Linked DNA regions of Nitratidesulfovibrio vulgaris str. Hildenborough. The protein of the gene in region 2 interacts with the protein of the main gene of each other region in a pairwise test. Links are inferred from orthologs where the notes say so. Each region holds a gene or a part of one and is shown on either strand. Other genes may lie near its edges.

Region 1 (3,209 bases), 320 kb from region 2 along the record:
CGGGGCAGGTGCGACCGTGGTCACGGCTGATGTTGACGCGACACAGGGCACTGCCGTGCTTGAAGACAGCATCGTCACCTCCGACGGTTCGTTGGGCGACCTGCTGACCATCGGCGGCGGCACAGCCAACCCCTATGCCATCGGCGACAGCGTCGGCGAGGAGTACTTCGTGCGGATGCAGGGCCGCGACGTGTTCAAGCACGCCGTACGCAGCATGACGCAGGTCTGCAACGACCTGCTTGCCCGCAACGGCTTCACGACCGAAGACGTCGACCTCGTCATTCCGCATCAGGCCAACCTTCGCATCATCGAAGCCGTGGGCGACCGTCTCGGCTTCGCGTCCGAAAAGGTCTTCGTCAACGTCCATGACTTCGGCAACACCAGCGCGGCATCCATTCCGCTGGCACTTGCCGACGCCCGCGCGCAGGGGCGCATCCGCCCCGGCATGAGGGTGCTTCTGACGACCTTCGGTGGCGGCTTCACATGGGGCGCGGCATTGCTGCGTTTCTAGAGGCCCTCTTCGGCAATTGAAGTCGGCACGCCTTTGAGGTATAAGGCGATGCCTTTCGTCAAACCGCAGAATGCAAGGTTTGTGATGAGCGAACTTACCCCCACCGCCATCGTCACCGGCGGGTCGCGTGGCATCGGCAAGGCCGTTGCCGAAACGCTGGCCCGTGCCGGTCTTCAGGTGTTCCTGACCTACGTGAGCAAGCCTGATGAGGCCGAGGCCGTCGCCGCAGGCATCCGCGACGCAGGCGGAAGCGCCACTGCCTTCCGACTCGACGTCTCCGACGCCGCCGCCGTTGCCGCCTTCTTCCAGTCCGAAATCAAGGACAAGGTGCGCCTCGACGTGCTGGTCAACAACGCGGGCATCACCAAGGACGGCCTCATCATGCGCATGAAGGACGAGGATTTCGAACGGGTTCTCGACGTGAACCTGTGCGGCGCCTTCACCTGCCTGCGCGAGGCATCGAAACTGATGACCCGCCAGCGTCTCGGGCGTATCATCAACATCACCTCTGTCGTCGGGCAGATGGGCAACGCCGGGCAGGCCAACTACTGCGCGGCAAAAGCCGGTCTCATCGGGCTCACCAAGTCGGCCGCGAAGGAACTTGCCGCCCGCAACGTCACGGTCAACGCCGTGGCCCCCGGCTTCATCGAAACGGATATGACGGCGGGCCTCCCTGAAGAGGTTCGCAAAGCATATGTCGAGGCCATCCCGCTGCGTCGTCTGGGTTCCGCCCAGGACATCGCGGACGCAGTGGCCTTTCTGGCCTCGGAAAGGGCATCGTACATCACCGGACAGGTTCTCGCCGTCAACGGCGGCATGTACTGCTGATGACACGCGCCTGCCTTACAGACTGAACAACCGAAAACACCGCATTGGAGGGACCCATGTCCGTTGAAGAAAAAGTCAAGAAGATCATCATGGACCAGCTCGGCGTGTCCGCCGAGGAAGTCAAGCCCGAAGCCTCTTTCGTTGAAGACCTCGGCGCAGACTCCCTCGACCTGACTGAACTGATCATGGCCATGGAAGAGGAATTCGGCGTTGAAATCGATGACGACGACGCCCAGAAGATTCTCAAGGTCAAAGACGCCATCGACTACGTCAGCAACAAGCAGTAGTCTTGTCTTCTTCTATGCGACACTGAGCACGGGCGTCTTATGACGGTGTCATAAGACGCTCTTGCGCATTTTTCTCAGGGACGATCGGCGACCGACCCCGCCGGTGCCAACACACCGGAACTGCTGTTCTTTCGCTCAAACGGGCAGGCGGGGCCGATGCGTCCGAAACGCCGAGAGGATCATCCGAATGACCGGAAAGCGCGTTGTGGTGACGGGCCTTGCAGCCCTCACCCCCCTTGGAAATGACATCGAAACCAGCTGGGATAACCTTGTTGCCGGCAAGTCCGGCATCGGGCCCATCACCCGCTTCGACGCCACAGAATACGCCTCGCGTATCGCAGGCGAAGTGAAGGATTTCGATCCTGAGAAGTTCATGCCCGCCAAGCAGGCACGACGCATGGACCGCTTCGTCCAGTTCGCCGTTGCCACCGGCAAGATGCTCGTAGAGCATTCCGGCCTCGTCATCGACGAGAGCAACGCCGACCGCGTGGGCGTGCTTCTGGGCGTGGGGCTTGGTGGTCTCGAGACCATCGAGGTCTTCCACACCAAACTCATGGAGGCAGGCCCCAACAAGGTCTCGCCGTTCATGATCCCCATGCTCATCTCCAACATGGCACCGGGGCAGGTTTCGATATTCACAGGAGCCAGAGGCCCCAACGTGGTCATGACGAGCGCATGCGCGTCTGCCACCCATGCCATCGGCTACGCCTTCAGCGAGATCAAGCTGGGACGTATCGACGCAGCCATCACCGGCGGCGTCGAATCGACCATCACCCCCATGGGTGTCTCGGGCTTCACCGCCCTGAAGGCACTCTCCACCGCGCACAACGACTCGCCCGAGAAGGCGTCACGCCCCTTCGACAAGGAACGTGACGGCTTCGTCCTCGGCGAGGGAAGCGGCATGCTGATGCTCGAATCGCTCGATTCGGCCCTGGCGCGCGGTGCGACCATCTACGCCGAGGTCGTCGGCTTCGGTGCGTCGGGTGACGCCTACCACATGACCGCCCCCCACGAATCAGGGGATGGCATGGCGCTCGCGATGCGCAATGCCGTGAGGGAAGCGGGCATACCTGTGGAAGCCGTCGACCACATCAACGCCCACGCCACCTCGACCCACCTCAACGACCTGTGCGAAACCCGCGCCATCAAGCAGGTCTTCGGTCAGCACGCCTACAACATCGCCATCACGGCCAACAAGTCGATGACGGGCCATCTGCTGGGCGCAGCAGGCGGTTTGGAAAGCGTGTTCACCGTGCTCACCCTGCACAGGGGCATCATTCCCGGCACCATCAACCATGAGACGCCGGACCCCGAGTGCGACCTGAACTACATGACGGAAGGTTCGAAGGAGATGCAGGCCCACTATGCGCTGTGCAACTCGTTCGGCTTCGGCGGCACCAACGCCAGCCTTCTGTTCAAACGGTACGAAGACTAGAGTACAAGGCCGCACGGCTTGCCGTGCGGCCACAACCCTTACTGCGGAGGGCGCACACATGGACGAGTTGCTGCTTCAGGACCCCGAGGTCGGCAAGGCCATCATTCTCGAAATCGAACGTCAGACCGGCAAGCTTGAGCTCATCGCG
Region 2 (3,145 bases):
CGGCTACCGCCGAGCAACTCTTCGAGACGTTGCGCAAGTTGCAGGAACCCAAGGGCTATCACTTCAATGCCGACATGGACATGACCATGTCGTTGCTCGAGAATCTCATCGCCACACGTGACAGGTACGGTTACATGGCCTGCCCGTGTCGCCTTGCCAATGGCACCTTCGCGCAGGACAGGGACATCGTCTGTCCCTGCGTGTACCGCGAGGAAGACGTGCGCGAATACGGGGCCTGCTTCTGCGGGCTGTATGTCTCACGCGAATGGAACGAGGGCAAGGTACCGCACGTATTCGTGCCGGAACGTCGGCCTCCGGAGAAAATATTCGGTTGAGGTGCCGCGCCTGCATCGGCCCGGTGTCGCTGTCGCGGCGTGCCTGTGGCGTTTGCGTTGGGGGGCATCCGGCTGTTGTGCACGAGTCCGCCTGCATCTTGTCCGCTGGCGCCTGCCCGCCTGTGCCAGTCCGTGCCAGTCCGTTTTGCCCCCTCCCGTCATGGCCGCCCTGTCTGCATCGTGTCAGCCTGGAGCTTTCGGAGTGCCCGCCCGTGTCTGGCCTTTGTCAACGCGGACGGGCCTTTTCGTCATGGCGCGGGGCGTGGAGGGCGAGTGGTGACCGGATGGTGAGAGCGACCCGCAGGGGCAGGGCGTGACAGGGCACGGCATGTGCTGGAGGCAGAGGCGGCTTGCGCCCCGCAACGGGGATGCCCTGTGGCGTGGTGGCTACGCCCACGCCCGGCGGTTCCCGCATATCCGGCCCCCTCGGCCGCACGGTGGCTATTCCACGTCGAGCAGCGAGGCAGCGTTGGAGAGCAGTTCTTCCATCTCCGCGTCGCAGAAGCCGGTGCGCTGTTGCAGACGGTGGTACTCGTCCGCCGGGTCGTACAGGGGGTAGTCACTGCCGAAGAGGATGCGCTCACGCGGGTGTTTCGCAATGAAACCCTTGAGCGTGGCGTCGTCCATGAATTCCAGCGAGCTCGAGGTGTCCACCCACACCTTTCGTCCCGCCAGCGCATCCAGCGCGTACTCCCACTGCATGAAACCGCCGAAGTGGGCGGCGATGAAGCGGGCTTCGGGGAAGAGGTCGAGCAGGTTCGCAAGCTTGTAGGGGCAGGACGGGTTCTTTTCGGGGGGCAGTCTGTCGCCTATGTGGCACAGGAACACGAAGTCGCGTTGCGCTTCTTCGATGATGGGCAGAAGCCTCGGGTCGTCGAGCCAGAAACCCTGAAACTCGGGGTGCAGCTTGAGTCCCTTCACCCCTGCGGCACGTAGCCTGTCGAGTTGGCTTTGCCAGTCGGTGCAGTCGGGGTGCAGCGTCCCGAAGGGGATGACCTCCGGGTGGCGGCCCAGTTCGACGGCAAAGGCGTTGGCGGGGATGACCTGCGCTTCGGCTGTGGCGGCGCACAGGACGACCACGCGGTCCAGCCCGGCACGGCGCGACCGCAGAAGCAGGTCGTCGAGCAGTCCGTTGCCGACGGGTTCGATGCCGTAGTGGTCTTCCAGCTTGGTGATGACTTTGGAGGCTATCTTCGGATGGAAGGCGTGAGTATGTACGTCGAGGAACATGTTGTGGCGGATTACGGCAGGCGAGTGCTTGCGTCAAGTGTCGCGGGCGGCTACCCCATGAGTTCGCGCAGCCATGCGGGCACGGGTACGGGCCGCCCCTCGCGGTTGACGCAGGCGTGTTGCGTCATGCCGTCGGCAAGCAGCCTTTCACGCCCCTCGTCGCGGATTTCGTAGACGAAGGTCAGGGACGCCCGCCCCCATTCGCTGATGCCTGTCCGTATCCAGACCAGGTCGTCGAAGCGTGCAGGGCTGCGGTATCGGCACCGGGCCTCGCGGACGGGAAGCATGACGCCCCGTTCCTCGACAACGGCGTAGCTCATGCCCCGCGAGCGGATGCACTCGCTGCGGGCGCGTTCGAAGTAGTGCAGGTATTCGGCATAGTAGACGAGACCCATCATGTCGGTCTCGCCATAGGAGACACGATGGGCAAGCCATGTATCATTGACGGGAAAGACAGCCACGAGAATCCTCCTTGCAACGCAGGGGTTCTACTCCATAGCGCAGCATATGGCAAAGTGGCCCTTCAGGGGGGAAAGGTCTTCCGGGGGGGGCTGCGAAAACTGTGGCTGCTGGCTGTGCTGGTCGTGCCGGTCGCGCTGACCGCGCTGACCGGGTGCGCACGGCATGGGGCGCCGCCTGAGGGGACGGTGGTCTCCGTACCCCCGGCGACGGCGGATGAGGCACGTCCTGACGCCACACCCGCCGTACCGTGGGTGGAACTTGAGGGCGACGCCGCACTTGCGGCGGCAGGGTCGCTGGATGCCTCGGGGCAGTCGCTGGCCTCATGGCGCGACATGGCACCGGCCATACGGCAGAGCATCGCCTACCTTGAGCGGAAGGACACGGATGGCGTGGCCCTCGACAGGGGCGGGTTGCGCCTCACATGGGGCGACCTGCTGCGCGGGCAGCGCGTCCTGCTGGAAGTGTTGCCCCGTCTCGACACGGAACCGGGCTTGCTGGCCCGTCACTTCAGGTGGCTGCGCCTCGACCCGCCTGCCGCCTTCACCGGCTATTACGAACCGGTGCTGGATGCCGCACGTAAACCGTCCGGGGCCTTGCGCCAGCCTCTCTACCGTGTGCCCGATGACATGAAGAGCCTCGACCTTGGCCTCTTCAATCCCCGCTACGAGGGAATGCGCGTCACCTACCGCATCGAGGGAGGGCGTGCCGTCCCCTATCACGACCGTGCCGCCATCGACGGACGCGGGGCGCTCAGGGGGCGAGGCTACGAACTGGCGTGGGTCGACCCCGTCGACGCCTTCTTTCTTCAGGTGCAAGGGTCGGGGAGACTGCGTTACGCCGATGGCAGCACGACCCATGTCCTCTATGCGGGGCAGAACGGCAGGCCCTATGTCTCCTTGGGGCGCGTGCTGCGTGAGCGCGGGCACCTGCCTGCCGACGGGGTGAACATGGATGCCATCCGCGCATGGCTTGCCGCCCACCCCGAGCGCGCACAGGAGATGATGAACGCCAACCCCAGCTATGTCTTCTTCCGTCTTGCCAAGGACGGCCCCCTCGGCAGCATGGGGCGACCGCTCATGCCGTGGGTCAGTCTTGCCGTTGACAGGTCGGTGATACCC

The links.
Region 1: the proteins of DVU_RS04195 (region 2) and acpP interact in binary tests that used the Escherichia coli proteins (3 or more experiments, as listed by UniProt). The link is inferred for Nitratidesulfovibrio vulgaris str. Hildenborough from one-to-one orthologs.

Annotation. Positions count from the first base shown.
Region 1 is NC_002937.3:1,295,494-1,298,702, reverse strand. What follows is about bases 124-3,010. They hold acpP (acyl carrier protein), read left to right. Parts: upstream 124-1,395; coding sequence 1,396-1,626; downstream 1,627-3,010. Other genes in these bases: fabF (beta-ketoacyl-ACP synthase II), read left to right, coding at 1,814-3,010; fabG (3-oxoacyl-[acyl-carrier-protein] reductase), read left to right, coding at 596-1,339; DVU_RS05705 (beta-ketoacyl-ACP synthase III), read left to right, coding at 124-511. Outside these bases: more of DVU_RS05705, read left to right, coding at 1-123; more of fabF, read left to right, coding at 3,011-3,061; glyA (serine hydroxymethyltransferase), read left to right, coding at 3,120-3,209. UniProt on the Escherichia coli protein: Carrier of the growing fatty acid chain in fatty acid biosynthesis.
Region 2 is NC_002937.3:974,745-977,889, forward strand. What follows is about bases 322-3,144. They hold DVU_RS04195 (acyl-CoA thioesterase), read right to left. Parts: upstream 2,027-3,144; coding sequence 1,616-2,026; downstream 322-1,615. Other genes in these bases: DVU_RS04180 (ferredoxin-thioredoxin reductase catalytic domain-containing protein), read left to right, coding at 322-335; DVU_RS04185 (hypothetical protein), read right to left, coding at 562-750; DVU_RS04190 (amidohydrolase family protein), read right to left, coding at 777-1,565; mltA (murein transglycosylase A), read left to right, coding at 2,081-3,144. Outside these bases: more of DVU_RS04180, read left to right, coding at 1-321; more of mltA, read left to right, coding at 3,145-3,145.